4 regions of the Actinoplanes sp. NPDC024001 genome follow, and region 3 is predicted to be linked to each of the others. Evidence: riboswitches for the same ligand, from Rfam matches in the RefSeq annotation. Region 3 holds a riboswitch; each other region holds the start of a gene.
What was found. Region 3 has a riboswitch for cyclic di-AMP ahead of AB0F81_RS26615 (C40 family peptidase). Riboswitches for the same ligand answer to the same signal wherever they lie in the genome.
Positions count from the first base shown of each region.

Region 1: linked by a shared signal. The riboswitch ahead of AB0F81_RS19020 (transglycosylase family protein) and the one ahead of AB0F81_RS26615 (C40 family peptidase) in region 3 are both predicted to bind cyclic di-AMP.
Region 2: linked by a shared signal. The riboswitch ahead of AB0F81_RS23870 (hypothetical protein) and the one ahead of AB0F81_RS26615 (C40 family peptidase) in region 3 are both predicted to bind cyclic di-AMP.
Region 4: linked by a shared signal. The riboswitch ahead of AB0F81_RS28730 (C40 family peptidase) and the one ahead of AB0F81_RS26615 (C40 family peptidase) in region 3 are both predicted to bind cyclic di-AMP.

Region 1 covers NZ_JBEZZB010000044.1:10,918-18,560, reverse strand. Annotated here, with positions in the region: gene AB0F81_RS19045 (DUF5753 domain-containing protein) at 1-527, opposite strand, end outside; gene AB0F81_RS19040 (helix-turn-helix transcriptional regulator) at 678-863, opposite strand; gene AB0F81_RS19035 (SAM-dependent methyltransferase) at 1,045-1,818, opposite strand; gene AB0F81_RS19030 (LysR family transcriptional regulator) at 2,056-2,928, opposite strand; gene AB0F81_RS19025 (nuclear transport factor 2 family protein) at 3,020-3,367, shown strand; gene AB0F81_RS19020 (transglycosylase family protein) at 3,413-3,973, opposite strand; cyclic di-AMP (ydaO/yuaA leader) riboswitch at 3,972-4,120, opposite strand; gene AB0F81_RS19015 (saccharopine dehydrogenase NADP-binding domain-containing protein) at 4,348-5,586, shown strand; gene AB0F81_RS19010 (class I SAM-dependent methyltransferase) at 5,605-6,207, opposite strand; gene AB0F81_RS19005 (GNAT family N-acetyltransferase) at 6,433-7,038, shown strand; gene AB0F81_RS19000 (crosslink repair DNA glycosylase YcaQ family protein) at 7,058-7,643, shown strand, end outside.
Region 2 covers NZ_JBEZZB010000061.1:32,958-40,600, reverse strand. Annotated here, with positions in the region: gene AB0F81_RS23880 (beta-phosphoglucomutase family hydrolase) at 1-350, shown strand, start outside; gene AB0F81_RS23875 (glycoside hydrolase family 65 protein) at 384-2,747, shown strand; gene AB0F81_RS23870 (hypothetical protein) at 2,820-3,851, opposite strand; cyclic di-AMP (ydaO/yuaA leader) riboswitch at 3,860-3,993, opposite strand; cyclic di-AMP (ydaO/yuaA leader) riboswitch at 4,201-4,337, shown strand; gene AB0F81_RS23865 (hypothetical protein) at 4,336-5,403, shown strand; gene AB0F81_RS23860 (ABC transporter ATP-binding protein) at 5,429-6,202, opposite strand; gene AB0F81_RS23855 (ABC transporter permease) at 6,195-7,091, opposite strand; gene AB0F81_RS23850 (TetR/AcrR family transcriptional regulator) at 7,280-7,643, shown strand, end outside.
Region 3 covers NZ_JBEZZB010000072.1:35,794-43,436, reverse strand. Annotated here, with positions in the region: gene AB0F81_RS26635 (MFS transporter) at 1-1,019, opposite strand, end outside; gene AB0F81_RS26630 (metal-sensitive transcriptional regulator) at 1,194-1,460, shown strand; gene AB0F81_RS26625 (heavy-metal-associated domain-containing protein) at 1,508-1,786, shown strand; gene AB0F81_RS26620 (metal-sensitive transcriptional regulator) at 2,401-2,700, shown strand; cyclic di-AMP (ydaO/yuaA leader) riboswitch at 3,396-3,572, shown strand; gene AB0F81_RS26615 (C40 family peptidase) at 3,579-4,163, shown strand; gene AB0F81_RS26610 (hypothetical protein) at 4,267-4,398, shown strand; partial or broken gene AB0F81_RS26605 (heavy metal translocating P-type ATPase) at 4,411-4,695, opposite strand; gene AB0F81_RS26600 (DUF305 domain-containing protein) at 4,831-5,025, opposite strand; gene AB0F81_RS26595 (DUF2269 domain-containing protein) at 5,093-5,596, opposite strand; gene AB0F81_RS26590 (hypothetical protein) at 5,593-5,769, opposite strand; gene AB0F81_RS26585 (helix-turn-helix domain-containing protein) at 5,853-6,452, shown strand; gene AB0F81_RS26580 (heavy metal translocating P-type ATPase) at 6,681-7,643, opposite strand, start outside.
Region 4 covers NZ_JBEZZB010000082.1:22,002-29,644, forward strand. Annotated here, with positions in the region: gene rsmH (16S rRNA (cytosine(1402)-N(4))-methyltransferase RsmH) at 1-922, opposite strand, end outside; gene mraZ (division/cell wall cluster transcriptional repressor MraZ) at 1,153-1,584, opposite strand; gene AB0F81_RS28725 (IS256 family transposase) at 3,186-4,448, shown strand; gene AB0F81_RS28730 (C40 family peptidase) at 5,045-5,827, opposite strand; cyclic di-AMP (ydaO/yuaA leader) riboswitch at 5,867-6,054, opposite strand; gene AB0F81_RS28735 (MurT ligase domain-containing protein) at 6,435-7,643, shown strand, end outside.

The sequences.
Region 1 (7,643 bases), on a different contig from region 3:
CTGATACGGCGCGATATCTCCTCGAGTGTTCTGCGCGCCTTTCTCGGCTCGTCAGCAAGGATGACCAATTCGCTCATGGCGAGCCGATACAACTCCGAGGCCTTGCGGCCCTCCGAGAAATGGGCGCAGTCCAGGTGCTCCTGGTAGACGACCTCGGAGTCCGCCAGCTGCAGGATGGAAAATGAGTCGCCCCTGAAGGCAAGGCCACCCGCACCTGGCATCAGCACCTGAATCTTGACGTTCGGGCGCTTGGAGGCCCAGATCAGAAAGTCGATTTGGTCCTGCATGACGCCACGATCGCCGAGCCCGTCGTCCAGGGCCGCATATTCGACGATCGCCCAGAGTTTGGGTGTCCCTCGCTGCAACAGCATCTGCTGCCGCCGCATGCGCACGTCGACCAGCCGGCACGCCTGCTCTTCGTCCCGATGGGCAGACCGGATCACCGCCTCCGCATACGGCCTGGACTGCAGCAGCCCGGGAACGAATCGTACTTCGTACGTCCAGATGTATTTCGCTGCCGACTCCAGGACCAGGTAGGAGCAGTACCATTCCGGGAGGTCGCTGCTGTAGGAATTCCACCACCGGGGTTCCCGCAGACGGTAGCTGCTCTCCAGGAAAGCAAGCCGGTCATTGTTGTCCGCTACCCCGTACAGGGTCAGGAGGCTGTCCAGATCGGACTACTTCTGGCCGACTCGCCCATTCTCCAGCCGGCTCACCTTTGACGCCGACGCTCCGATGTGCCGCGCTGCGGCCTCCTGGGTCAAGCCGCAGGACTCCCGCAGCGCACGAAGCTTCCGCCCGAGGATCTGGTAGGCGTCGCTCGGCCGCCCACTACTGTCCGGCGACGGCGTTGTGGATGGCACGTCATTCCCTCACGACGTCGGAATGAGAGACTGCGTTCAGCGCGCCACGCCCGAAGGGGCGGCTCGGGTCAGGTTGAGGCCCAGCCCAAGCGCGGTGTCGGTTTCTTCTTGTCAGGCACGCCGCGTATGGTGCCGAGGCTCCCGACGCAGGGCAAGGTCGATTGTCGGATCTTCTCGTCACCTAGGGCTTACGCCCGACACCGCAGTAGCCGTCCAAGGCGGAACGCACCGGACCAGGCCCCGGCCGCCAGTGCGGTATGGAAACCACACCGGGTTCCACCAGGTCAAGCCCGGTGAAATATCCGGTGATCTCCTCCGGGCTGCGCAGATGATAGGGATGACCGCTCTGATTGGCGATCCGCTGCCCCTCAATGATCGCCTTGCTGGTGTTGGTGCCATCGGAGACGGCAAGGAAGCTGCCAGAAGGCACCTCGTGGAGCAGATGATCGACGATGGAACGGGCCTGCGCATAGTCCGCGACATTGCCCAGGATGCCGAGCATGGTGATCCCGACAGGCTCGTCGAAGTTCAGGGTGCGGCCGGCCTCGGCCACGATCCTGGCCGGGTTCTCGACATCGGAGTCGACATAGTCGGTGGCGCCCTCGGGGCTACTGTCCAGAAGAGCTCGCGCGTGCGCGAGGACGAGCGGGTCGTTGTCGACGTAAACCACCTTTGAGGTGGGCGCCAGACGCTGCGCGACCTCGTGCGTATTGTTCGCGGTTGGCAAGCCGGTGCCGATGTCCAGGAACTGCCTGATCCCCGCCTCGACGAGATAGCCGACCGCGCGCACGAGGAACTTCCGCTGCTCCTGCGCGACCTCCACAATGGCCGGAAACGACTTTCGGACTTGATCGCCGACCATGCGATCGATTTCGAAGTTGTCCCGGCCGCCCAGAATGTAATTCCAGACTCGTGCACTGCTCGGCTTGGTCGTGTCGATGTTCGGCTTGGTCATCTACAACATCCTTCGCAGGAAGGCGAGACTGACATCGAACTGAAGAGGGATTCTACGGCCACCAGCTTCATGGGAACCAATCTGGTTGAGGGTCGGCGTCGGGCGACACTCGAACCCACCCACAACTGCGACCCTAGTCGCTTGCCCAGCTAGGCGCTAGCCCAGTGGCGGTGCCGTTTTCCAGGCCGGCAGTTTTCTTGATTCGCTCCAGAAAAGCTTGCCCTCCGTACCGAAATGTCAGTGGAAAGCGGCCCGGCAGTGCCGCAGGAAGGCGGCCAAGGCCGGGCTGCTGCGTTCCTGCCAGACCAGCGCGAGCAGCGCTGGGATCTCGATCCCATCGATCGGGATCGCCGTCAGCTCGGGGTAGGCGCCGGCCATCGATTCGCTGAGCACGGCGACGCCGAGGCCTCGCCGGGCGAGGCCGGCGACGGTGTCCGGCGAGGTCGCCACCAGGGCGACCGCCGGGCCGATGCCGAGCGCGGCGCGGGCCTGGTCGAGCACGTTGCGGATGCCGGTTCCCACCGGCAGCGAGATGATCGGGTACGCCGAGAGTGCGGTCACCGAGAGACGGCCACTATGGGCCAATTCGCTGTCGGACGGCGTCAGCGCCACCAGCCGCTCGCTGGCGATCACGTGAGTGGCCAGGTGTTCCGGTGGCTCGCCGGCCAGGCCGACCAGGGCCAGGTCGAGGCTGCCGGAGCGCACGCCGGCGACCAACTGGTCGGAGTTCGCCTCGACCAGCTCCAGCTCGATGTCGGGGTGCTCGCGGTGGAAGGCGGCGAGCGCGTCGAAGAGCGGCGCGACCTCGCATCCGATCACCATGCCGAGGGTGAGCCGACCGCGGATCAGGCCGTTCACGTCGTCGATCGCGTCGCGCAGGTCAGCGGTCGCATCGAGCGCCGCGCGGGCGTGGCGCAGGGCGGCCGAGCCGGCTTCGGTGAGCCGCGCGGTGCGCCCGGTCCGGTCGAACAGACGGGCGCCGAGCTCGTGCTCCAGCGCCTTGATCTGGGCGCTCACACCGGACTGGGTGATGTGCACTCGCTCGGCCGCGCGGGTGAAGTTGGCGGTCTCCGCGACCGCGACGAAGTACTCGAGCTGCCGCAGATCCATGACTGTCGATTGTAGTAGCCATGAGAACTATGCGTTGGACTTGTCATTCCCCTCACGGAAGGCTGGACGCATGACCGATCGAGAGAAGGCATTGCGACCCGAGGATCTGACCCGGCTGTTCGTCGAGCGCGCCAACGCCAAGGACGCCGAGGGGCTCGCCGAGCTCTACGAGGAGGAGGCGGTGATGGCCTTCCCACCGGGCAGCCAGACACGCGGGCGCAAGGCGATCCAGCAGCTCTGGGAGCAGTTGCTGCCCCAGATGCCGCAGTTCGAGCCGGAGCAGCCCCTGCCCACCCTGATGAGCGGCGACCTGGCACTGACCTCCACTCCGCCCAGGGACGGCTCGGGGGCACGTGCGCAGGTGGTGCGGCGTCAGCCCGACGGTTCCTGGCTGCGCGTGCTCGACCAGCCGGAGTTCGTCCGGCCGGATGTCCACTGAGGTCGGTTCCGGCCGTCCCGCGACGGGACGGCCGGAAACCCGTGTTCAGATCGCGAGTCGCTGACCTGCGTAAAGGCGGTGCGGGCTGGTCAGGATCCCGTCATTCGCCCGATAGAGGGCCTGCCACCCACCGCTCACGTCATAACGGTCGGCGATGCCCGCGAGGGTGTCCCCGGGGCGCACCACGTGCGTGCGAGACGCACTGTTCGTCACGCGTGGTGTGGCCTTGCGCTGGGTGGCCTTCGCGGTCGCGCTCGGCTTGTATGCGTTGCGCCTGCCGCAATGCGGCCAGGCACCGATTCCCTGCCCGCGGAGCACCCGCTCAGCGATCAGGATCTGTTCGGATTTGGTGGCCCGGTTGGCCGTGGTTGCGAACTTCGTGCCGCCGTAAGCACGCCACGTGCTGCGGCTGAACTGAAGGCCGCCGTAATAGCCGTTGCCGGTGTTGATGCGCCAATTGCCACCGGATTCGCATCGTGCGATGGCGTCCCAGTTCACGCTTGCAGCCTGGGCGGGCGCGGCAGGAGCGAGCAGTCCCACGGTGCCGGCGAGGCCGGCGGCGACCATGCCGAGTGCACGGTGGAACCGCTTGTTGATCTGAACCATGAGTTGTCCTCCACGCCTGCGAGGTCAGCTGTCGGGTTCGGGCAGAGGTGCCCGGCCGCCAGTGGCGGCTTCACCCCGAGGCGCCTGAGCGCCGAGGAACTTGTGGGTCCCCCGCTCCATGCCGTTGGGTTTCGATCCGTGGTCGGCGGCAGGACTCGGCGTTCCGGCCACGGAGTCCGCCATCGCGGACTGCCGACGGTGGTCACCGCCCGACGAGGCTGGCCATGCCTGAAAGCGGGACCGGTGACCTTGTTCCCACAAATTAGCCGCTTTGATCTTCCTTTGTGTGAATAACTCAGCAGATTTTCGTGCCATCACTACTGATCGGTAACGAGTGCTGCGGACCCTCCACCGAGGGGGCACAATCGGCAGCCATGAGCGATGGAGCGCGCGACTTGGACGTGATCGTCTACGGTGCCACGGGGTTCGTCGGTGTCCTGGTAGCACGGCATCTCGCCGGCCACGCACCGAAGGGCACCCGGATCGCACTGGCCGGGCGCTCAGCGGAGAAACTGGAATCCGTCCGTGCCCGGCTCGGCGTCGACTGGCCGATCATCGTTGCGGACGCGGCCGATGCAGCCGCGCTGGCCACGATGGCCGCTCGCACCCGCGTCGTCATCACCACGGTCGGTCCTTATGCGAAGTACGGCCGGGTTCTCGCGCGTGCGTGCGCCGAGGCCGGCACGGACTACGTGGATCTCACCGGTGAGGTCCTTTTCGCCCGGGACAGCATCGACGAGAACCACGAGATCGCCCGGCGCACCGGGGCACGAATCGTGCACTCCTGCGGGTTCGACTCGATTCCGTCCGACATCGGCGTCCACGTGCTGCATCAGCGCGTCCAGGCAGACGGTGCCGGCGAGCTCACCGACACCACGCTGGTGGTGACCTCCATGCGCGGCGGGATCAGCGGCGGGACGATCGACTCGATGCGCAACCAGGTCGACGTGATGAAGAAGGACCGCCGGTTGCGCAAGGTGGGCGCCAGTCCGTACTCGTTGAGTCCCGACCGCGCCGCCGAACCGGATCTCGGTCGCCAGCCGGACATGTTCACGCTCCCCGCTTCCGAAGTGGACCCGCGCCTGCGCGGCCACCTGGCCCCGTTCGTCATGGCGTCCTACAACACCCGGATTGTCCGGCGCAGCAACGCCCTGCGAGATTGGGCCTACGGTCGCCGCTTCCGCTACCGCGAGGCCATGAGTGTCGGCGCTTCCCCGCTCTCCCCGGTGCTGGCCCTCGGCACCAAGGTCGCGCTGAACGGCCTGGTCGTCGGGCTGGCGCTGCCGCCCACCCGCTTCTTGCTCGACAAGGTCCTGCCGAAACCGGGCACCGGCCCGAGCGAGAGCACGCAGCGCAACGGCCACTTCACCATGGACCTGTTCACCACCACCACGGAGGGCGCGCGCTACACCGCACGCTTCCGCGCCAAGGGCGACCCCGGCTATGCCGCCACCGCCGTCATGCTCGGCGAGTCCGCCCTGGCCCTGGCCTTCGACCGGGAGAAGCTGCCGCCGTCCGAGGGTGGCGTGCTCACCCCCGCCACCGGCATCGGCGACGCCCTGGTGGATCGGCTCCGCGCGGCCGGCATGGAGATCACCGCAAGCAAGCTCTGACGCGCGCCCGACCGGCTGTCATGCGAGGCGGCGGGCGATCAGGTCGAAGACGTGCCAGTGCTTCGGTCCGCTGAACGCCGGGCCGGGCGCGTCCTCCTCATGCCAGTGCTCGATCTCCCAACCGTCGGCGAGTGCGCGTGCCTCGGCACCGTCGAGGAACGTCATGGTGGGGTCGCCGGCCCAGGAGTCGTGCACGCCGAAGACGTTCACCGCTGCCCGGCCGCCGGGCCGGACAGCGGAGCGGATCACCGTCCACAGCTTCTCGAACGACGGGCGGGGCTGGAAAGGCAGGGCATAGCCGGCATAAACGAGGTCGGCGCCGGGCAACTCGGACACGTTCTCGAAGCCGCACGTCCGAACCGTCAGTGCGGGATGCCGCCCACCGACGGTCCGCAGCAGGCGGGCCTCGGTGCCCGGCTCGCTGTCGATCGCCAGGACATGCCAGCCGTCGTCAAGCAGCGCCCGCGTCTCCCGGCCGGCCCCGCAGCCGAGGTCGATCGCGGTGCGCCCGGCACCGGGTCCGGCCAGGCTCATGGCCCGCCGGCACAACTCCCGCACGGCGCGCGTGCTCTGGCGGGCGTTGTATCCGGCCCAATGTGCCGTGCTGTGACGATCCGACATGCCCCGATCATGCCTACCGGCGCGGTGCCCTTCAGCAGGCTGCGTGCCGCCCCTCGCCTGCCTGCCGAAGATCTGGCAAAGGCGGCAAAGCCTCCGGCATCCCCTCGAACCTCAGCAGCTCAAGACCGGTATCAGGGATCCGACCCGAGACGGCCAAGGAAATGTTCAGGCCTTCATATCGAGCGCTACTGGCACCAACCAGGTCCATACGGGCAGGATTCTGACGTGACCGCCAGTCCTCTGCCCTATCCGCTGAGGTTGACGGGAACCGGCATCGTCCTGCGTGAGTGGCGGCCCGACGATCTGGACGACCTGGTCGCTCTGCTGGACGAACCGGAGATCGCGCGCTGGACGCCGATGCCGTCACCGTTCGACGCCGAGTCCGGCCTCGCCTATCTCAAGCGTGCCTATCACGGCCGCACCAACGGCAGCCGCATTCAGCTCGCCATCACCGCCGACGGTGGGCGGCCGCTCGGGGAGGTGTTGCTCTTCGGCGTCAACACCGACCTCCGCGAGGCGGAGCTCGGCTATCTGGTGGGCCGGCCCTACCGGCGGCGCGGCCTCGCCTCGGCCGCGCTGGCCACCCTTTCCGGGTACGCGTGTGGCACGCTCCGCCTGCGCCGGCTGCTCCTGCGTATCGACCCGGGGAACACGGCGAGCACGTCGGTGGCGCGACGGTGTGGTTACTGGCTGACCGGTGAGGCGCCCATCCGGCAGGAGGGCCCTTACGGACCGATCTCCCTGGAGACGTGGGAATTCGTCGACGGGCGCTCCGGCACCCGCCCGGAACGCCGCGGAAATGTCGCAGCCCGGCGGTACGGTCGCCGGTAAGTCGACTCGGGGAGCTCCGATGATCAACGTGGATCGTGCGCGCGTCATGGCGTTCCGGGTGCGCGCCTTGGGCCTGGCCGACCGCGCGGCTGCGCGGCCGGCTGACCTTCCGTCACTGGATCTCGGCATCCAGGAGTACACGCCGGGTTCCGCGCGGGTCGCGCTCACCGCGCGGACCAGCGCCGAGCCGGAGGACGATCGGCTGATCAGCGTCTGGGCCGCCCGCGGTGCGCCCCACCTGCACCGGCGCTCCGACCTGGCCGCGCTGGTGCGTCAGCTCTGGCCGCTCACCGACGCCGACGCCAGCGCGCGGATCAACAGCGCGCAGATTCCCGACGGGTGGCCGATGGGCATCCGCGCGTTCACCGTGACCGCCGAGGCCTTCCGTGCGGTGGTGACCGAGCCGATGCCACGCGGGGCGGCGAGCACCGAGGTGAGCCGCCGGGTTCCGCCCGAGCTGACCTATGACTGCCGCGGCTGCAAGGCCCGGCACATCGCCGGCAACGTCTGGCAGCACGCCGGGCTGGCCGGTGGTGTCGAGGTGCTCTCCCGGGGCCGCGACGCCCTGCTCGGCCCGATTCCGGACGCTCCACCGATGCCCTCGG
Region 2 (7,643 bases), on a different contig from region 3:
CCGCCGGCCTGCGCCGCGCCGTCGTGTCGGCGAGCGCCAACTGCAAAGACGTCCTGGAGGCGGCCGGCATCGCCGACCTGCTGGAGGCCCGCGTGGACGGTGTCGTCGCGCGCGAGCTCGGCCTGCCCGGCAAGCCTGCTCCCGACACGTTTCTGTACGGGGCTAAGCTACTCGATCTCGCCCCGGAGAACTGTGCCGTGTTCGAGGACGCCCAGGCCGGCGTGGCGGCCGGAAAGGCGGGCGGCTTCGGCATCGTCATCGGGGTGGACCGGGTCGGTCAGGCGGAGGCGCTCCGGCAACACGGCGCCGACATCGTGGTGACGGACCTGTCCGAGCTCCTCCCTCAATAAGACCTCCTCTTCTCAGTACCGAGAGGCACGACCGTGATCCGTGAACGGGCCTACCCCGTCGACCCTTGGCACATCCGGGAGACCCGGCTCGACCTGGACCTGCTGGCCCAGTCAGAGTCGGTGTTCGCGCTCTCCAACGGCCACATCGGGATACGCGGGAACCTGGACGAGGGCGAGCCGCACGGCCTGCCGGGCAGCTACCTCAACTCGTTCTACGAGCTGCGGCCGTTGCCGCACGCCGAGGCGGGGTACGGCTTCCCGGAGTCCGGCCAGACCATGGTCAACGTCACCAACGCCAAGCTGATGCGCCTGCTCGTCGACGACGAGCCGTTCGACGTGCGCTACGGCGAGCTGCGGTCCCACGAGCGGTGCCTGGACCTGCGGGCGGGCACCCTGGAGCGGATCGTCGAGTGGGTGTCCCCGTCGGGCCAGGGCGTCCGGGTGCGCACCGTGCGGCTGGTCTCGTTCACCCAGCGCGCGGTGGTCGCCTTCCTCTACGAGGTGGAACCGCTGGACGCCCCGGCCCGGCTGATCCTGCAGTCCGAGCTGGTCGCCAACGAGCAGCTGCCGCCGATGAGCAAGGACCCGCGGGTGGCCGCGGTTCTGGACCGGCCGCTGCAGGCCGAGGAGATGATGGAGCAGCCGGCCGGCGGCATCCTGGTGCACCGCACCAAGGCCAGCGACCTGCGGATGGCCGCGGCCATGGAGCACCTGGTGGAGACGCCGGGCCGGCACGCCATCACCACCGAGGGCCACCCGGACTGGCTGCGCACCACGGTCGCCTGCCGGCTCGAGCCCGGCCAGAAGCTGCGGGTGGTCAAGCTCGCGGCGTACGGGTGGTCCAGCATGCGCTCGCTGCCCGCGGTGCGGGACCAGGTCGGCGCGGCTCTCGCCAGCGCCCGCCTGGACGGCTGGGACGGCCTGGTCGAGCAGCAGAAGGAATACCTGGACGCGTTCTGGGACCACTCCGACGTCCGGGTCGACGGCGACCCCGAGGTGCAGCAGGCGGTCCGCTTCGGCCTCTTCCACACCCTGCAGGCCGGCGCCCGGGCCGAGAAGCGCCCGATCGGTTCCAAGGGCCTCACCGGGCCCGGCTACGACGGCCACACCTTCTGGGACGCCGAGACGTTCGTCCTGCCCGCTCTGACGTACACCCAGCCGTCCGCGGCGGCCGACGTGCTGCGCTGGCGGCACTCGACCCTGGACCTGGCCCGGGAGCGGGCCCAGACGCTCGGCCTGCAGGGCGCTGCCTTCCCGTGGCGGACCATCCGCGGCCAGGAGTGCTCCGGCTACTGGCCGGCGGGCACGGCCGGGTTCCACATCGGCGCCGACATCGCCGACGCGGTCCGCCGTTACGTCCAGGCCACCGGCGACTACGACTTCGAGCGTGAGGTCGGCCTGGAGCTGCTGGTGGAGACCGCCCGGCTGTGGCGCTCGCTGGGTCACCACGACCGGCACGGGCGTTTCCACATCGACGGCGTCACCGGCCCGGACGAGTACACCGCCGTGGTGAACGACAACATCTACACCAATCTGATGGCGCAGCAGAACCTGATGACCGCGGTCGAGGCGTGCAAGCGGCATCCGGACCTGGCCCGCCGGTTCGGGGTGGACGACGAGGAGGCGGCGTCCTGGCGGGACGCGGCGGCCGCCGTGCACATCCCGTACGACAAGGAGCTGGGCGTCCACCAGCAGTGCGAGGGCTTCACCCGGCTGCAGGAGTGGGACTTCGAGGGCACCCCGCCGGAGGGTTACCCGCTGCTGCTGAACTACCCGTACTTCGACCTGTACCGCAAGCAGGTGATCAAGCAGGCCGACCTGGTCATGGCCATGTACATCCGCGGTGACGCGTTCACGCCGGAGGAGAAGGCGCGCAACTTCGCCTACTACGACGCGCGGACCGTACGGGACTCGTCGCTCTCGGCCTGCATCCAGGCCGTGCTGGCCGCCGAGACCGGGCACCTGGAGCTGGCCCACGACTACCTGGGCGAGGCCGCCCTGATGGACCTGCACGACCTGCACCGCAACGCCCGGGACGGCGTGCACGTGGCGTCGCTGGCCGGGTCCTGGATCGCACTGGTCGCCGGCCTCGGTGGCATGCGTGACTTCAACGGCCAGCTCAGCTTCGCTCCGCGCCTGCCCAGCCGGATCAACAACCTGGAGTTCTCGCTGCTCTGGCGTGGCCTGCGGCTGCGGGTGAACGTGACCTCCGAGGAGGTCACCTACTCGCTGCGCAACGGTGGCGGCTCGGCCCGGCTCACCCTGCTGCACCACGGCAAGGAGATCGAGGTCACCCAGGTGCGCCCGGTGACCATGGCGATCCCGCCGGCGCTGCCGGTGGGCGCCGCGCCGTCGCAGCCGGCCGGCCGGGCGCCGGTGCGCCGGGCCGTGCACTAGAAGCGCCCAGACGCGAGAACGGCCCCCGCCCTGCAGGGCGGGGGCCGTTCTCGTAGGTCGGGGTTGCTGTTGCTAGAGCATCGAGACGTGCACGTGGTCAGTGTGGTCACTGACCCCGCTGTACGAGCGCCATTCGCCCGTGGCGGCGAACCAGATCTGCTTGTACCAGATCACGTAGTAGATGCCGAGTTCGTCGGCGTTGCGCACCAGGAAGGCCGTCAGGTTGTTGCCGTACTTCATCTCGTCGGTGCTGTCCGCCGAGGAGAAGCCGCTCTTCTGCAGCGACCAGTCGCAGGCCCGGCCCTTGGGATGCTCGAACGGCCCGCCGTTGCGGTGACAGCCCACGAAGCGTTTGAAGCCCGCCTTGCGCACTTCCTTGTACATGTGCAGGGTGCGCTTGGTCACACAGCCGCTGGTGGTCTCGTCCTTCTCCGTGCAGCCCTCGGGGGAGAACCCGCCGTTGCTGTTGCGCGGAGCCGGGTCCGCTTCCTTCGACTTGGCGTCGACCAGGCCCTCGTTGATGGTCCGGTTGAGGCCGGTCGAGCCACCCAGCAGGTCGATCTGCTTGTTGGCCGCGGCCTTCTGCTTGGTCAGCGCGGTCAGCTGCTGCTGCTCGTTCTTGACCTCGGCGTCGAGCGCGGCTTTCTTCTCGCTGACCGTGGCGATCGCCTGGTTCAGCTCGCGCAGCTTGCCGTCGTGCAGGCGGTTGATCTCCTCCAGCGAGATCGCCTTGCTCATGAAGTCGGACGACGTGCTGGCGTTGAGCAGGAAGCCGACGGCGCTGAGGTCGCCGGTCTGGTACTGCTGCGCGGCGATCTTGTTGACCTCGGGAATGAGGACGTCGCGCCGGGCTTCGGCAGCCGCCAGCTCGCTGGTCAGCTTCTTCTGGTTCTTCCGGGACGCGGTGACGGCGGCCTTGGCGTTGACGAAGCGTCGGTTGGTCGACTCCATCAGGTCCGACATCAGGGCGTCGTCCTCGTCCTCAGCACTCGGCGAGCTACCGCCCGGCGCTGCGGTCGCCATTGTGGCGGGAGCCACAAACAACGCAACTGCCATGAGCGGTGCCAGGGCTAACGTCAGCCACCGGCGGGGACTTGCGGTCATCAAGCAACAGTTCCTTCCTAGTCACCGCCGACCGAGTTAGCTGACGGGTTCGGGACGGAAGCAATCCCTACCGCATTACGCGGATTCACCCCAGTGACCTGGTTCCCCGGCTCACCTTTCGGCGATTGGGCGGCGGCCTGCCGGCAACTCGGGGGCGGTGCCGTCCTGGCAGGACCGGCGGCCAGTTTACCCGAGATATCGCCGCGCATCAGGACCCACGGAACCGCCAAAAGTGTTACCGGACAACGACATTGCGTAATCAGGTCACCAGCCGTGTGCAGGCAATTGCCGTGCGTACGAGAACTGTCGATCTGTCGATGCAGTCGGTATGGTCGATCCGGTTCCCGACCGGGGACCGCCGCCTAATCGCCCGTTGCGGCGAGCCGGGGAACCATATTTCCTCCGGGGTGAATCCGCGAATGCGGTAGGGATTTCCTTCGTCCCGAACCCGTCAGCTAACCCGGCCGGCGGCCGACGGAAGGAAATGCCTGTGCAGGATCTGACTGCGCGGCGATTAGCAGCGGTGATGGCGCTGCTCATCGCCGTGTGCGGGTTGGCCGTCGCCCCGACGCCGGCCACCGCGGCCCCCCGCCCCCTCGCCGCCCCCGGCGACAACGGTGACGACGGTGAGGGCGGTTCCAAGTCCCTCGTCACCCAACTGGAAGAGGCCTCCCGAGGTTTCGTGGAGGCCAAGGCCAAGTTGAAGAAGTCCAAGCAGCAGCAGGCCGACCTGGCCGCGGAGCTCAAGCGGCTGGACGCCGCGCTGGGCCCGCAGCAGGCGGCCCTGGACGAGCTCGCGAAGCAGGCGTACACCACCGGCCGGGTCGGCCCGATGTCCGCCCTGATCACCGCGAACACGACCGACACCTTCCTGGACCGGGCCGAGACGCTGGCCACCGTGGCGGCTCAGCAGAACGAGGCGATCGCCGACCTCAAGGCCACCCGGGACGCCCAGCAAAAAGCCAAGATCGCCATTGACGCGGCCATCCGTGACGAGCAGAAGCAGGTCAACGTGATGGCCAAGCGGAAGGCTCAGGCCGAGACCGCGCTCAAGGAGGCGAACCAGGGCGAGGACGCCGACCAGCCCGGTGACAACGACAGCGGCGGCAGCTCCGGCGGCGGCTCCAGCGGCGGCGGCAGCGCGTCGGCCGACCCGGCGCCGGGCGGCAGTGGCTGCACCGAGGACGACCCGACCACCGGTGGCTGCCTCAGCCCGCGCATGCTGCACGCGTACCAGGAGGCGCGCGAGGACGGGTTCACCCGGTTCACGCGCTGCTTCCGCGAGCAGAACAGCGGTGAGCACCCGAAGGGCCGGGCGTGCGACTTCTCCTCCGAGAAGAACACCTTCGGCGGCGACGCCACCGGCGGTGACAAGACGTACGGCGACAACCTGGCGAAGTACTTCATCAACAACGCCGACGAGCTGCAGGTGCTCTACGTGATCTGGTACCGCCGGATCTGGCTGCCGAGCAGTGGCTGGAAGTCCTACAGCGGGGCGGGTGGCGACCCGTCCAGCGACCACACCAACCACGTGCATCTCTCGGTCAACTGACGCGGCCGGGGCGGGGGTACGGGACCTACTTGCGCATGTAGGTCTCGTACTCCCGCATCACGTCCTCGGTCGCGCCGTCGGCCCGGATCTGCCCCGACTCGAGCCAGATGCAGCGGTCGCAGGTGTCCCGGATCGACTGCTCGCTGTGGCTCACCAGGAAGACCGTGCCGGCCTCGGCACGAAGCTCCCGCACCCGCTGCTCGCTGCGCCGGCGGAACTTGGCGTCACCGGTGGCCAGCGCCTCGTCGATGAGCAGGACGTCGTGCTGCTTGGCGGCGGCGATCGAGAAGCGCAGCCGGGCGGCCATGCCGGAGGAGTACGTCCGCATCGGCAGCGAGGAGAAGTCGCCCCGCTCGTTGATGCCGGAGAACTCGATGATGTCGTCCTTCTTCGCCTTCACCTCGGCCGGTGACATGCCCATCGCGAGGCAGCCCAGCTCGACGTTGCGCTCACCGGGCAGCTCGTTCATCAGGGCCGCGTTCACACCCAGCAGCGAGGGCTGCCCGGCGGCGTAGATCTTGCCGCGGGCGACCGGCAGCAGGCCGGCCACCGCGCGTAGCAGCGTGGACTTGCCGGAGCCGTTGCTGCCGATCAGACCGATCGCCTCACCCCGGTACGCCACGAAGCTCACGCCCTTGACGGCGTGCACCTCCCGTACGGTAGCGGCCCTGGTGTTGGTGACCAGCCGCTTGAGGCTGACCAGCGGGCTGTTGTTGCCGGGCGCCGCGGAGCTGTGCACCTTGTAGATGACATGGGCGTTGTCCGCGATGACGGTGGGGATGCGCTCGCTGTCAGCCACGGCCGTAGCCCTTCTCTCCGCGCCAGAAGTACACGTAGCCACCCAGGCCGACGACGAGGGTCCAGACGACCGCCTGGATCCACAGCAGGGTCGGCGAGCCGGCCAGCGGGACGTCCTCCATCAGCGAGTGCCGGGTCAGCTCGATGAAGATGAGCAGTGGGTTCGCCTCGACCACGGCGAGCGGCCAGCCGCTGAGGTGGTTCTCGAACAGGGTCACCGGGTAGAGCACGGCCGACCCGTAGAGCCAGAACCGCATGATGAACGGCGTCAGCTGCTTGATGTCGCGGACCTTGGACCCGAGCCGCGCCATGAACAGCGCCAGGCCGGTGTTGAAGACCGAGTGCAGCAGCGCCACCGGGATGATCAGGAGCCACTGCACGGTGATCGGCTCGCCGGTGAGCAGCATGATGCCCATCAGGACGAACAGGGCAACGACGTAGTTACGGATCTCCACCAGGGCGACCGACAGCGGCAGGCTGCCCCGCGGGAAGTGCAGGGCGCGGATCAGCCCGAGGTTGCCGGTGATCGCGTTGATGCCGGACTGCACCACCGACTGGGTGAAGCCGAAGACGAACACGCCGGCACAGAGGTACGCGATGAAGTTCGACACCCCGTTCCGGCCGCCCAGGATCACGCCGAAGATCACGTAGTACACGGCGGCGTTGATGATCGGAGTGAGGACCTGCCACACCATGCCGAGCTTGGTGTTGCCCAGCGCCGAGGTCATCTTGGCGCTGGCGTGCGCCTGGATGAAGTGCCGGTACGACCACAGATCGCGCGTGTACTCGAGGAGGCTGGGTAGCCGTCCTGAAGCGCTCAGACCGTGCCGTCGGGCCATCTCCTTGAGAGAGAGCCCGGCGCCGGGGTCGGCGACCGCCGTCTCTGGCATGGGGTGGTGCTCCGATCTTGTCGGCCCGTAGGAGGCAGCGGGTTCCGGTGACTTGCGCGAGAACACAGCTAGCAGCATGACAGGCACCCGCCGACATCGATGAAACGGGTTCGTATCGACGTGGCTGTTGACGGTACTTGACCAAACGGCGGAACGCAACCGTTACGTCGTACCGTTATAGTGACCGTGTGGCGACAGTAAAGCGCGCACCTGCCGGAGCGGCGGTGCTCCGAGGCGACATCACCGTGGCGATTCGCAACGCGGTCATGAACGAGTTGGCGGAAGTCGGCTATGGCCGATTGTCCATCGAAGCCGTGGCGCGCCGCGCGGGGGTCGGCAAGACTGCGATCTACCGGCGGTGGAGCAACAAGCTCGAGATGGTCCTGGAGATCATTTCCGACGTGGCCGAGCGAAAGGTGCCCCTTCCGGACACCGGGAGCTTCGCCGGCGATCTCGAGCTGCTGATGATGATCGTGAGCCGGGCGCTGCAGCACCGCATCGCCTCCCAGATCATCCCGGACCTGATGGCCGAGGCCGCTCGCAACCCGCAGA
Region 3 (7,643 bases):
GCCAGCATCGCCAGTCCGCTGACCAGCGTGGCCTTGGTGCCGAACCGGCCGATGACCCGCGGTGCGAGGACGATCATGCCGGCCATGATGAGGACGGTCATCGGCAGCAGCGCGGCACCGCTGGGGAAGGCGCTGTATCCGAGGACTTGCTGCAGGTAAAGGTTGAGGAAGAACCACATCGGGATCCACGCCGCGCCGAGCAGCAACTGGGCGAGGTTGGCAGCCGACAGGTTGCGATTGGCGAAGATGCCGAGCCGCATCAGCGGCTCCCGGCGGCGGGCCTGAATGGCCAGGAACGCGGTCAGCAGGGCGGCGGCACCGGCAAGGGTGAGCCACGTCTGGCTGGTGTTCCAGCCGATCTCGGGGGCGCGGACGATGGCGTAGACGGTGGCGGCTAGGCCACCGGTGACGGTGAGCGCACCGGCCAGATCGAGGCTGCCGGGTCGGTTGCCGCCGGCGGGCATGAGTGCCGGGGTGGCGACCAGGGCGAGCACGGCGATCGGGATGTTGAGGTAGAACACCCACGGCCAGCTGACGTATTCGGTGATGACGCCGCCGAGGAACACCCCGGCGGTACCACCGGCCGGTGCGGCCGCCCCGTACAGGGCCAGGGCCTTGGTGAGCTCGGCGGGCCGGTTGCCGAACAGCATCATCAACAGCGTCAGCGCCGACGGGGCGATCAGCGCGGAACCGGCCCCCTGAACGGCCCGGGCGGCCAGCTCCAGTTCGACGGTGCCGGCCAGGCCTGCGGCAGCGGATCCGGCGAGCAGGACGGCCCAGCCGGTGGCGAAGATGCGGCGGGCGCCGTACAGGTCGGACAGGCGGCCGCCGAGCAACAGCAGGCCGCCGAACGCGACGACGTAGGCGTTGAAGACCCAGGACAGATTGCTCGGTGTGAAGCCGAGGTCGTTCTGCATCTTCGGTAGGGCGACGCCGATGATCGAGGTGTCCATGATGACCATGAATTGGGCGAGGGCGATGAGCGCGAGTGCCCACCACCGGTGCGGACTGCGGGACATGACCGAACCTCCTAAGTACCCCCAGGGGGTATCCTGTTCGGCGTCATTGTTACCCCCGGGGGGTATACGGGGTCAAGGGCGTCCGTCGATTGACTTCCGCGTCACAGCGCTGGACTGCCGCTTTACTGGGATACCCTAGGGGGGTACGGTAGCGGCGGCTGGAGGGAGCGGGCCATGGCTCACGGCTACTACCTGAAGCGGCTGCGCCGCATCGAGGGCCAGATCCGGGGCCTGCAGCGCATGGTCGACGACGAGACGTACTGCATCGACATCCTCACGCAGGTGTCCGCCGCGACCAAGGCGCTGCAGACCGTGGCACTCGGGCTGCTCGACGACCATCTCGCGCACTGCGTCGTCGACGCGGCCCGCGACGGTGGGCCGGGCGCCGACGCGAAGCTGAAGGAAGCCTCCGACGCCATCGCCCGGCTCGTCCGGGCGTGACCGCTCCCCCGGCTCGGTACCAGTCACACGACAGCGAGGAGAAGCCGATGTGCGGCAGCGATACTGCTTGCGCCTGCGCCACCACGACCCCGGTCACCGAACTGGCGACGGTGCCGGACGGCACGCGAACGGTGTATCAGGTCGCCGGGATGACCTGCGGCGGCTGCGCCGGCCGGGTCAGTAAGCAGCTCACCGATGTTCCCGGCGTGCGTGACGTCAGCGTCGACGTCGCCACCGGGGCGGTCACGGTGACCAGCGCCGCGGCGCTCGATGATGACAGCGTGGCTGCGGCCGTCGCCGCAGCCGGCTATCAATTGGTGCGCTGAGCCTCCGCGTCAGCCATGCCGCGAGAACGTCTGGCGGAAGGGTGTCTGTGAATCCTTCCGCCAGACGCCGCAGCATCCCCCGGCGGCTCACGGAGTCACAGCAGTGCCCGCAGGTCGGTGATGAACCGGCGGCTGGCGGCCAGGGGCGCGAATCGGCCCGGGACGTCGGATGTCTCCTGCCGCCACGTGTCGGCGGCCTGCGGATCCGTCGCGGGCTCGGACGGTGGCCGGCTGTGCACAGCGAGCCGGGTGGGGTGACGCCGGTCGTGGCGGTTGCTGCCGGGCGGCGAGGCCGCAGACCGGCCGCGTAGGCGCCCAGTAGGCGCGGGTCGTGGGATGTGTGCACCAGGTCGCGGTATTGCTCGGGGACCGGCAGGCCGCGCAGATAGGTGTCGACGTCGGTGCACAGCCCGGTAGCGGTATCGGGTATCGGGTATCGGGTATCGGGTCGACGGCTACCACGGCGTGGCTGTCGGCTGGTGGGGGCGGGTAACCGGGTCACGTTACGACATCGCGAGCTCGGTGGCCGCCTGGTCACTCCGGCGGGCGCGGCACCGCCGGGACGCGTCCGCAGCCGAGACGGGTTCATACCGGTGCCGGGTATCTTGCACGGCATGAGTGAGGCGAAACCGGCCGGGCCACACGGGTACTCGGCGGAGAAACAAGCGCTGATGGCCCGGCTGAAGCGGGTCGAGGGTCAGATCCGCGGACTGCAGCGGATGGTCGACGAGGACACCTACTGCATCGACATCCTGACCCAGATCTCGGCCGCCAAGAGCGCCCTGCACGCCGTCGCCGTTGGCCTGCTCGAGGACCATCTGCGCCATTGCGTGGTCCACGCCGCCGCCGAGGGCGACGTGGACGCCAAGATCAAGGAAGCGAGCGCGGCGATCGCCCGGCTCGTGAAGTCCTGAGCCGGCCACCCGTTCCTACCGACCGGGTCCAATCCATTCTCGCAGCTGCGGCGCGGCCTGCGCCGAGTCGACCGACCCGACCGCGCGTTGCTGCTGCCCGCCCGCGTGGGGTGCGGTAAAGATCGGCGCGGCCGCAGCCGAGACCGGTGTGCGCTCATTGCGCAGTAGGGCACAAAGCTCTCGCCGGTCGGCTGTCGCCGAGGCCGCCGCGGCCCGGCGCCGCCGCTTCCGAACGGCCAGCACCGCGGCACAGGTCAGCAGCATCAGAGCCGCGGCGATGAGTGCCGTTCGTAGTCCTGCGGGGGATTCGATGCTTGACTGCACAACGGCACTGTCGGCAGGAGTGGCCGTACCGGTGCGCATCGAGGTCCGTCGCGGCGGCTTCGTCGACGCGACAGACCGGGGAACTCTGCCGGGGCCACGTCCAGCAACCGCGTGCAAATCGGAGTGTTCCCCTTCACAGATCAAAAGCACTCTGGGCTGACCAAGCATGAGCAGCGGGTGTCGACAAACCTCGCACTGGTCTTCCAATCGGACACACCTCGTCACCTCCGTCACTGATCGTGATCGCCTTCCGGAGCCGGAACCGACGCCGCCTGGGCTATCAAGGAGGGGCGGCGGGCACAGGTTCGCCGGTCGTGCCGACCTGGACCACGCCGAGCCCTGCCCCGGTCCGGCGGCGCGAGAGGAGCATGACGAGTCATGAGGCAATCGGGGGCAGGGACGGGGGAACCACCATCGGTCCTCGACCGGCACGCCGTACTGCGGCGGCCGGGCTATGAGGGCCTTGGGGTGAAGCCGCCAGCGTGCGGCCGGGCAACCTTCGCGCCCGAATCCGACAGCTAACCTCGCAGGCGTGCCGGAGGGATTCCTTCACCGTGCACGTAAGTACCCTGAGCCGGCCCGCCCGTACCCTGGGAGTCGGCACTCTCGCCCTGTCCGTGGGTCTCGGTCTTCTGACCAGCGGGCTCGGCACCCCGCAGTCAGCCTCCGCCGCGACGCCGTCCTCGACGGTCGCACTCACGCAGGTGTCCTCACAGACCAACGTGGCATTCAGCCAGACCGGCATCACCGTCAAGGCAGCGGCGTCCCAGGCCGCCAAGTCCAAGGCGGCCGCGAACCGGGTCATGACCGAAGCGGCGAAGCACAAGGGCAAGAAGTACAAGTTCGGCGCGGCCGGGCCCAAGCGGTTCGACTGCTCGGGCTACACGATGTACGTCTACAAGAAGGCGGCTGGCAAGAAGCTGCCGCACAAGGCCCACCTGCAGCAGCGGTACGGCAAGGCCGTCGCCAAGTCCAACGCCCGCCCCGGTGACCTCATCGTCATCCGGAAGGGGACGAAGGGCACGCACGCCGGCATCTACGCCGGTGGCGGCAAGATGTGGGCAGCACCGCGAACCGGCAAGACCGTCACCAAGCAGAAGATCTGGAGCAAGAACTACGTGGTCCGGCGCCTGGTCTGAGTCGGTTCCCCCAACTGACCGCACGTCGCGTCCGGACATCACACAGCGCCGCCTGCACCCTTCCTTGACGGGGGTGCAGGCGGCGCTGTCGTACGACTAATTCGTGATGCTGGTGAAGCGGCGCAGCCGCAAGTTGTTGGCGACGGCGAACCGCGAGCTGAACGCCATGGCCGCTCCGGCGATCATCGGGTTGAGCAGGCATGCCGCGGCCAGCGGCAGCGCCGCGACGTGGTAGGCGAAGGCCCAGAAGAGGTTGCGACTCGCCGGTCAGCATGCCCGCGGCGGCGGCCGAGGTGCCGTCCTCGATGACACCGTCGGTGGCGATCTTCTCGCCCGGCCGCACCACGAACCGGTCCCCCACCGCGAGGTCGGCGACCGGGATCCGCCGTTCAGTGCCGCCGCGCAGCACCGCGACGTCCTTGGCGCCGAGTTCCAGCAGGGCACGCATGGCGGCGCCGGCACAGCGCTCGGGGCGGGCCTCGAAGTAGCGGCCGGCGAGGATGCACGTGGTGATCACGGCGGCGGCTTCCAAAGATCCGTTTCGTTCTGCCGGGTTTCGCGGAGTTGCCACGCCGTCTCGCACATACCGTGTACGACACCGACCGCGCAGGCCAGTGGGCCGGGGCGGCCAGGCGCGTCAGGCCTGGCCGTCCGCGGATCGACGGGATCAGAGGCGTGCGAGGACGGTCGTCATCATGGCGATCTCGGCCTGCTGATCGGTGACGATCTTCTGCGCGAGGGCCTTGGCCTCCGGGTGGGAACCCTGCGCCACCTCGGTTCGGGCCATCTCGATCGCGCCCTCGTGGTGGCTGATCATCATGGTCAGAAAATCCTTGTCGCATGCCGCGCTCTTGGCGTCCATGAGCTTTTCATGGCGGCGTCGGTCATCAAGCCGGGCATCGCGCCGTGGTCCATGCCCGAGCCCATGCTCATGTGCGGCGTCGGCGGTGTCCGGCCGGAGTCAGCCCGCGGGGCTTGTACACCGAGAGCGCCAGTGCGATCAGCAGCAGGATCGCGGCGCCGGCCGCATGAACGAGTGGTGACGCGGTGGCGGTCATCGGCGGTCCGCCGTCCGCCGCGACGCGCGCCGTATCGGCGAGAGCTTCGAGAGTCCGCGTGTATAGCAGCAAGACGGCGACGGCGAACGCGGTGAGCACGAGTTTGACGACCACCCAGTAGTGCCGGACCAGGCCCCACACAGTGATCAGGGACTGGGTCACCCCGGTGATCAGACTCGCGATCCCGAACGGGACCAGCACGTACCAGCCGAGCTGCTCCAGGATCAGGTAGACGGCGTTGACCGTGCGCGGGTCGTCGGCGGTGACGGCCAGGCCGGCTAGCACGAGCGAGGCCGCAATGGCACCGAGCCATCCGACGGACGCAGCGATGTGCAACAGCAGACCCGTCCGGCGCAGCCCCACCGGCAGCCTCACCCCGGCTCGCCGTCGACAGCAGCCGGGACCGACCCATGGCCCAGATGGCGACCGGGACCATGACCGGTCAGCACCGCCACCCCGATCACGACCAGTAGCAGCACGCCGAGGACAAGAAAGACCTTCACCCAGCGCGGCATAGCCTCCTCGGGGACCCGCTCTTGACCTGGCATCTCCTCACCCTCCCGGTTTTGCGATACAGAGTGTCTTGAGAATGACAGAGTGAGTTGCGACCGGCAATGCGTACGATGCAGGAGTGCCGAAGTTGTGGGACTCGACCGTCGAACAGCACCGCCACACTGTGCACGCGGCCATCCTGGACGCCACCGCCACCCTCATCGCCGAACACGGTCTGGCGGTCAACATGTCGCAGATCGCGGCGCACGTCGGCATCGGCCGGGCCACGCTGTATAAGTACTTCCCCGACGTGCAGACCATCGTGGCCGCCTGGCACGAACGTCAGGTCACCGCCCACCTCGACCAACTCACCAGCGTCGCCGCGGAAGACCGCGAACCAGGCGAAAGGCTGCGGACCCTGCTGGCCACCTATCTACGGCTGTCCAGCACCGGGGCGCATGCCGAGCACGACGGTCGCGACCATGGGCCGATCTCCCAGGTTGCGATAGCCCTGCACCGGGCCTCGCACATGCCGGCAGCCCATCAGCGGCTGCACGAACTCGTCACCTCAGTCGTCGCCGACGCCGTCGACGCAGGCGCCGCCCGTACCGATGTACCGCCAGCCGAGCTGGCCGCCTTCTGCCTGCACGCGCTGGCGGCCGCACACTCGTCGTCGTCAGCTGACAGCCGCGAACGTCTGCTCGAGGTCACCTGGTCCGGCCTGATGCCACCACGGTGACCACGAGGCTCCCGCACCTTTAGGTCGATGCCTGACGGTCGTTGGACAGGTCAGGTGCCGGGACGGCGCCCGAAGGTGTGCACACGGACGCCCGTCCGCAGCTGATCCCACATGGCCACGGCGTCGCGGTGCGGTCTTTGCGTGCCGTGCGTGAGTAGGCAGCGGCGTGGCCCGGCAGCATCGCTGCCAGGGCCACGCCAGCCGGTGGGGTGGGACCGTCAGGTTGGTTTACTGCTGTTGCGGGGTCAGGTTCACTCGGCGCAGCAGTTGGGCGTTGAGCGCGACGACGATCGTCGAGGCGCTCATCAGCACCGCTCCGATCGCCGGGCTCAACGTGACCCCGGCCCAGGCCAGCACGCCGGCGGCGAGCGGGATGGCGACGATGTTGTAGCCGGCCGCCCACGCCAGATTCTGGATCATCTTGCGGTAGGAGGCTTTCGACAGCCGGATCACGCCGGTAACCGCACGCGGGTCCGACGAGGCCAGCACGACGCCGGCGGACTCGATCGCCACGTCCGTCCCCGCCCCGATCGCCAGGCCGACGTCGGCTCGGGCCAGTGCCGGGGCGTCGTTGACACCGTCGCCCACCATCGCGACCCGCAGGCCGCGGGCCTGCAGCTCGGCGACCGTACGGTCCTTGTCGGCCGGCAGCACCTCGGCGAACACCTCGTCGACGCCGGGGCGGAAGCCGAGGTCAGCGGCGACGGCCTCGGCCACCGGCCGGGCATCCCCGGTGATCATCACAATCTTGCCGATGCCGGCACGGCGCAGCTGTTCGATGGCCTGCCGGGCCTCCGGGCGAACCTCGTCCTCCAACGCGAACGCACCGATCACCTCGGGTGTCGCGCCGTCGGTGACGTGCAGCAGGTGCAGCACCGCCGCACCCCGCGCCGACCACTGCGCGGCCGTTTCCTGCAAGCCGGCGGGCGCGGTGGCGCCGAGCTCACGCAGCAGGGCCGGGCCGCCTACGGCGTAGGTTTGGGCGTCGACGACCGCTTGGACGCCGCGGCCGGTCAGCGAACGGAACCCCGTCGCTCGATCGTGCAGGCCCCGCTCGTGGGCGACTGCGGTCAACGCCCGGGCGAGCGGGTGTTCGCTGTCGGCCTCGACCGCTCCGGCGATGCGCAGCACGTCGGTGTCGGTGAACCCGTCGACTGCGGCGGTACCGGTCACGGTGTGCGCGCCCTTGGT
Region 4 (7,643 bases), on a different contig from region 3:
CCCTCGGGTTCGCCGCCACCTCCTCCTCGCTGGGCGGCTCCGACCCCCTGGTCAGCAGCCGCAGCGTCGGACCGGTCCCGGGAAGCTCGACCGGCAGGTCGATCGGCCCGGTGCTGCGCGACCTCGCGGTGAGTGCGCGCTTGACGATCCTGTCCTCCAGTGATTGATAACTCATCACCACAAGACGCCCCTTGGGCGCCAACGCGTCCAAAGCATGAGGAACCGCCGACTCGAGGACGTCGAGCTCGCCGTTCACCTCAATACGTAGTGCCTGAAAAGTCCTTTTTGCGGGATTTCCACCCGTTCGGCGCGCGGCGGCCGGGATCGCGTCCTTCACCAGCTCGGCGAGCCGGGCCGTCGAGGTGATCCGGGCCTTCGCCCGCTCCCGCACGATCGCCGAGACGATCCGGGGCGCGAACTTCTCCTCGCCGTACTGCCGGAGCACCCGCACCAGCTCGCCCGGCTCGTACGTGTTGACGATCTCCTCGGCGGTCATCCCGCGCGACTGGTCCATCCGCATGTCCAGCGGAGCGTCCTGTGCGTAGGCGAACCCGCGATCCGCCTCGTCCAACTGCAGCGAGGAAACCCCGAGATCGAACAGTCCGCTGTGGATCGCCGGGATCTCCAGCTCGTCGAGAACCCGCGGCAGCTCGTGGTAGACGGCGTGGACCAGATGCGTACGGCCGGCGAAGCGCTCCAGCCTGCGGCGTGCGTGTGCGAGAGCCTCGGTGTCCCGGTCGAGTCCGATCAGGATCACGTCAGGGTGACGCTCGAGCACCGCCTCGGCGTGCCCGCCGAGACCCAGCGTGAAATCGACATGGACGGCGCCCGGCAGCTCCAGCGCGGGAGCGAGCAGCTCGAGGCACCGCTCGAGCAGCACCGGAACGTGTACGCCCCGCGGCTCCCCCATGTCGACCCCCATTGCCTTACCCGCCCGCGTTTCACCCGGTTCTACAGTTGCCGTTCCGGCCCGGTCGCCCATCCGTACCGCCAGATCCCCATCCGCTCATGTCCCGTGCCGGTGTCACCCGGCCCCGGACACGCGCCTGGCGCCGGGGAAGAGGCGCCAGGAGCGGGAGCGGCTGGAGATCTCGCAGTACGGCGGCAGTGGCGTCCGGGCCGGATTTCCAGCGGCCCACCGAGTGCCACGCCTTACAGTCCGCCGGGCAGCACCCCCTCCTCGATGTCGGCGAACTCTTCCTCGCTCGCCGAGAGGTAGTCGTCCCAGGACTGCTTGTCCCAGATCTCGACCCGTGTGCTGGCCCCGATCACGACGAGGTCGCGCCCGAGACTCGCGTACTCCCGCAGGTGCGCCGGGATCGTCACCCGGCCCTGCTTGTCGGGCACCTCGTCGTGCGCGCTGGCGAAGAACACCCGGCCGTAAGCCCGGGCGGCCTTGTTCGTCACCGGCGCCTCGCGCAGCTGACCGGCGATGCGCTGGAACTCCGGCATCGGGAACACGTAAAGACAGCGCTCCTGCCCCTTCGTGATCACGACACCTCCCGCCAGCTCATCACGGAACTTCGCCGGAAGGATCAGCCGGCCCTTCTCGTCCAGGCGCGGGGTGTGCGTGCCGAGGAACATCGGCCCTTCCCCCCTTGCCGTGGCGTCCGCTCCTTCGCGGTGGAGTCGGTCCGCCTCTCAACTCGGGCCGGCAGGCTTCGGTGCAAAATTCCTCGGTCCTGCCACTGAGCCCCACTCTACTCCACTTCCCTCCACCTGCAACCCGAATGGGCCCGCTCACGAGCCGTTTTCGCGCACGAAACCGCAGTTCACGGAGGGTGGCGCTGAGTGGAGGGCCCAGCCATGATCGACCCGGTCCGGTTTCCGACATCGAGCTCGGCCGGGCGGAAATGTCCCCGTTCCGAGGCTGCTCACAGCCGTTCGCGCGCTTGCGGGGAGGGAAGTGGAGCGCTCCGGGGGAGGAAAGTGGAGCGCTGCAGCGAGTGACGCTGTCCTGTTGCGCGTCGGCCGCGCGCCCGCCTCTCTCCTGTCCGCTCAGCTCTCCCCGGCAGGAAGGCACAGCCCGCTCTTCCCTCCAGGAAGGCACCGCTCGCTCTTCCCCGCAGGAAGGCACAGCCCGCTCTTCCCCGCAGGAAGGCACAGCCCGCTCTTCCCCGCAGGAAGGCACAGCCCGCTCTTCCCCGCAGGAAGGCACAGCCCGCTCTTCCGGCAGGAAGGCACAGCCCGCTCTTCCGGCAGGAAGGTACAGCGCTTCCCTAACAGGAGGCACCACACGTCTTCCCGGCATGGAGGGCCCGCACCTCCCCCCACGGAGGCACCGCACGGCAGGGACCACCATCGCCCCTCGCTCAGCCGATCGCCCAAACCAACGAGCCCGCCCACAGCGCACCGCGCGCGCCTGCCACAACCCGGCCGACGCTTACGCCTGTTCTCTCGCCCCCGGCCACGCAACCACCAGCCGGCCGAACCCCGCTTCCGTCAGGTGCCTCGCCGACGGCCGATCAGGCCCGGCCGTCGCCCCCACCTCCAACCAGCGCCCCAACACCTACCTCGCCGACGGCCGAGCACACCCAGCCGTCGCTCACCCACCCAACCAGCAGCTCAATACCCGCCTCACCGACGGCCGAGCGCGCCCAGCCGTTCGCCGAGTGTCGAGATCAACTCCCTAGGTGCCGCTCATGGTGGTTCGGCAGGTGCCCGCCGGCCCCGGAGCAGGCGGCATGATCGCACCCTCAGCCTGTGGAAGGAATGATCGCCAGCGACAAGGACGCTCGCCGATACTGCCGGGGAGCGCCCGCTCGTGAGCGCATGCCGATCTTGGTCAGCTGGCTCTCAGCGCTGTTCGAACGCCTGCAGACAGCCCTGGCGGCCAGCCGATTCCTCCAGCTGCACCCGGGACTAGCTTCGGCCAATCCGAACCGACACTGACCGTCAGCCCGCCAGCCGGTCCACCCGGCCGCGCCTGAGAGTTGCCCCGGCCGGCCTGAGACGACGCTGACCGCCAGCCGGCCCACCCAGCCGCGCCCAAGAGTCGCCCCGGCCAGCCGGAAACGACACTGACCGCCAGCCGGCCCACCCAGCCGCGCCCAAGAGTCGCCCCGGCCAGCCGGAAACGACACTGACCGCCAGCCGGCCCGGGACTGTACGAATAACGGTGTAACTCCTGATCAAGGAGACACCTGATGACCATGACGATCGATGCCGCCGTGGATACTTCGGCGGTGGCCAAGAAGAAGGATCCGGCGGCGCCGGAGGGTGTGGACGCCGAGTTGGTCGGCCGGCTGGTGGAGCAGGCCCGCGCTGCGGGCTTGCAGCTGACCGGCGAAGGCGGTCTGCTGCAGCACCTGACCAAACGGGTGATCGAGGCCGCCCTGGACGGGGAGATCACCGATCACCTCGGCTATGACAAACACGATCCGGCCGGCAAGGACGGCGGGAACTCGCGTAACGGTGTGCGGGCCAAGACGGTGCTGACCGATGTCGGCCCGGTCGAGATCACCGTGCCCCGCGACCGGGACGGCTCGTTCGAGCCGCAGATCGTCCGCAAGCGGCAGCGCCGGCTGACCGGTGTCGAGGACATGGTGCTGTCGCTGTCGGCGAAGGGTCTGACGACCGGGGAGATCAGCGCGCATCTGGCCGAGGTGTATGGCGCCGAGGTGTCGCGGCAGACGATCTCCACGATCACCGACAAGGTGATGGACGGCATGGCCGAGTGGCAGAACCGGCCCCTGGACCGCGTGTATCCGGTGGTGTTCCTGGACGCGATCAACGTCAAGGTCCGTGACGGCAAGGTCGCCAACCGGCCGATCTACGTGGCCCTGGCCGTGACCGCCGAAGGCACCCGCGACATCCTCGGGTTGTGGGCCGGCGACGGCGGTGAGGGCGCCAAGTTCTGGCTGAGCGTGTGCACCGAGTTGAAGAACCGCGGCGCCGAGGACGTGCTGATGGCTGTCTGCGACGGCCTGACCGGCCTGCCCGATGCGATCAACACCGTCTGGCCACGGACGGTGGTGCAAACCTGCGTGGTGCACCTGCTCAGGAACTCGTTCAAATACGCGTCGCGTCAGCACCGGGACGCGATCGCCAAGGCGTTGAAGCCGATCTACACCGCACCCACCGAGGCCGCTGCCGAACAGCGGTTTCTGGAGTTCGCCGAGGTCTGGGGCGAGAAGTATCCGGCGATCGTCAGGCTGTGGGAGAACGCCTGGGCCGAGTTCGTGCCGTTCCTGGCCTTCGACACCGAGATCCGCAAAGTCGTCTGCTCGACGAACGCGATCGAGAGCGTGAACGCCCGGATCCGGCGGGCCGTGCGGGCCCGCGGGCACTTCCCGAACGAACAGGCCGCGTTGAAATGCGTCTACCTCGCCGTGATGGCCTTGGACCCGACCGGCGCCGGCCGCCGCCGCTGGATCACCCGTTGGAAACCCGCCCTCAACGCCTTCGACCTCGCCTTCGACGGCCGCCTCACCGCAGGCCGCAACTAACCCATATAGATCGAGTTACACCGTTATCTTGACAATCCCGCCGGCCCACCCAGCCGCGCCCAAGAGTCGCCCCGGCCAGCCGGAAACGACGCTGACCGCCAGCCGGTCCGCCCGGCTGCGCCTGAGAGTTGCCTCGGCCGGCCGGAGACGACGCTGGCTGTCAGCCAAGCGGGATCCACCGTTGCTCGGAGCGGTGCTGCTGTCGGCCGGAGGCAGGGGGAAGGCAGGTGGTCGTAGATGGTCGCGGGGACGCGAGCGAGGCGGCGGTAAGAGGTAAGAGGAGCGGGGAAGGTGATCGGGTGACCGGCAGCCGATGTGATGGCAGGAGCCCGGAGCGGGGTCCGCGGTCGGGCGTCCTTGCGGATCTGCTCCTGGACGGCGCCGCCGCCCACCCCGGCGGCGGGCGGAGCCGCGACGCGGCTGGCCGGCAGCGCTCAGCAGAGGGACAGCGGCCCGGCCGGAACAAGCGACGACGGATCAACCCCGGGAACGCCTGTGGGGCACGACCCGAACCGGGTCGTGCCCCACAGGCGTAGTTCCTCTTCCTTACTTACTACTGTCCCGCACGCTGAACCAGCCGCGGGACCGCGCACCGCTCACGCAACGAGACGGCGCACCACGTAGTTCTTGCTCCACATCTTGTGCTTGCCGACCCGCGCACCACTGTGCGGGGAGTCGTAGATGTAGCCGTTACCGGCGTAGATGCCGGCGTGGTACCCGTACGAACCCTTGCGGAAGACGATCAGGTCGCCGATCTGCTTGTTGCCCTTGGAGACGGCCTTGCCGTACTTCTGCTGCGAGTTCGCCTTGTGCGGAAGGCTCTTGCCGACCGCCTTCTTGTAGACGTACTTCGTGAAGCCGGAGCAGTCGAACCGCTTGGGGCCGGCCGCACCGAACAGGTACAGCGCCCCGGTGTGCTTCTTGGCCTCGGCGAGGACCGCGGCGCCGCCGGGCCGGACCGAGACCTTGACCTTCTTGGTGGAGACCGGGCTGTAGCCGGTGCCACTGAAGTAGGTCCGGATGGTCACCGCCGTGCTGGGCCTCATGGTGAGGCTGACCGCACCACTCTTGACGGTGGCCTTGTCGACGGTCCGCCACGCGCCCTTGCTCCAGCTCTGGAGCCGTACGGTGCCCTTGGCGACCTTGCCCGTACGCGGGTTGATGACCTTGGCGGTGACCTTGAGGGTGGAGCCCTTGGAGAGCTTCCGGGTGCTGAGCGAGGCGCTCAGCTTGGGCTTGACCTTCGCTGCCGCCGAGCTGGCGGCGACCGGGACGACGCTGGTCGGCGTCGACGCCGCGGCGGGCGATGCGGCGACCAGCTGGCCGGCGCAGAGGCAGAGACCCAGAGACAGTGCGACAGTGCCGGTACCGACGGACATGCGACGGCCCCGGCGCGAACTGTGTTCGTGCACGGTAGAGAATTCCCTCCGGCACGCCTGCGAGGTTAGCTGTCGGGTTCGGGCGGGAAGGTTGCCCGGCCGCCGGAGCGGCTTCACCCCAAGGTTGTCCCGAATGCGCCGCCTGACTGCTGCGGTGCGGGACGGACCGGTAATGGGTCCCCCGTCCCTGCCCCCTGATGCCTTGTGTCTTTCGGTGCTTAAGGCGGTCGCGTCGTCCGGTCCGGGGCAGGGCTCGGCGTGAACCGGTTCGTCGCGACCGGCGAGCGTTTGCTGCCGGCGGAACCTTGCTACCTGAATTCCGGCTTGATCGTCAGCGTGGGGACAATCACGCTACGTAATTGGCACACTGGGGACTGTCCAGTTTGTTAGCTCAGCGAGACAAATGCCGCGACGCAAAGCGATGAGCCAAACACGCAGCGTCTAGGGTTACGGGTGAACCAGAACACAGAAAAAGTCCGGCGCAACCCCGGTTCCTCGCCGGAAACGCCCGGACCGGGGACAATGCGGCCGTGTGCTGATCTTGATGGTCTGGCAACTCGACGTAACAATTGCGTCCGGTACCCTCGCTGGCGTGACGGACGGGAAGATGCCTCTCATCGCCAAGGTCGCGACCACCGCGTCGAAGACCGCGGCAGCGCTCTCCAGGGCAGCAGGACGCGGCGACGGCTCGGTGATCGGCGGCTGGATCGGCCTCAAGATCGACCCGGATCTGCTGGCCCACCTCTCGTCCGGCCGGGCTGTGGCGCTCGTCTCCGGCACCAACGGCAAGACCACGACCACCCGGCTCACCGCCGCCGCGGTCGGCGTGCTCGGCCGGGTCGCCACCAACTCGTTCGGCGCGAACATGCCGACCGGCCACACCTCGGCGCTGGCGAAGGAAGGTCACACTCCGTTCGCCGTGCTCGAGGTCGACGAGCACTACCTGGCCCAGGTGATCGACTCCACCCGGCCCAAGGTGGTGGCGCTGCTCAACCTCTCCCGCGACCAGCTCGACCGGGCGAAGGAGGTGGCGATGATGGCGCAGCTGTGGAAGACCACGCTCGCCGGCCACCCCGAGATCCGGGTGGTGGCGAACTCGGACGACCCGATGGTGGTCTGGGCCGCCAGCAGCAGCCCGCAGGTGACCTGGTTCAGCGCCGGCCAGCGCTGGCTCGACGACTCGTTCGTCTGCCCGGAGAGCGGCCACCCGATCGAGCGCTCCGGCGGCGAGTGGTGGTGCACCGGCTGCCCGCTGCGCCGTCCCCGCCCGAACTGGGTGGTCGAGGACGAGGGCGTGATCGACCCGCGCGGCGACTGGCACCTGGTCAAGCTCCAGCTTCCGGGACGGGTCAACATCGGTAACGCGGCCACCGCGCTCGCGGTCGCCGCCGAGTTCGGAGTCCGCCCGATAGAGGCGCTCCCCCGCCTCTCCCGGGTGACGTCGATCGCCGGCCGCTACGCCCAGGTGGACCGGGACGGCCGCAACATCCGCCTGCTGCTGGCCAAGAACCCGGCCAGCTGGCTGGAGGCGTTCGACATGGCCGACATGGCCCCTACGCTGCTCTCCATCAACGCGCGGGACCCCGACGGCCTGGACACGTCGTGGCTGTGGGACGTCGATTTCTCGCCGCTGCGCACCCGTCCGGTTCTGATCACCGGGGACCGGGCCTACGACCTGGCCGTCCGGCTCCAGGTGAACCAGGTGCCGTTCCGGCACGTACTCAGTTTCGACGAGGCGCTGCGGGCGGTACCGCCCGGCCGCCTCGAAGTGATCGCCAACTACACGGCGTTCCAGGACATCCGAGCGGAGTTGGAC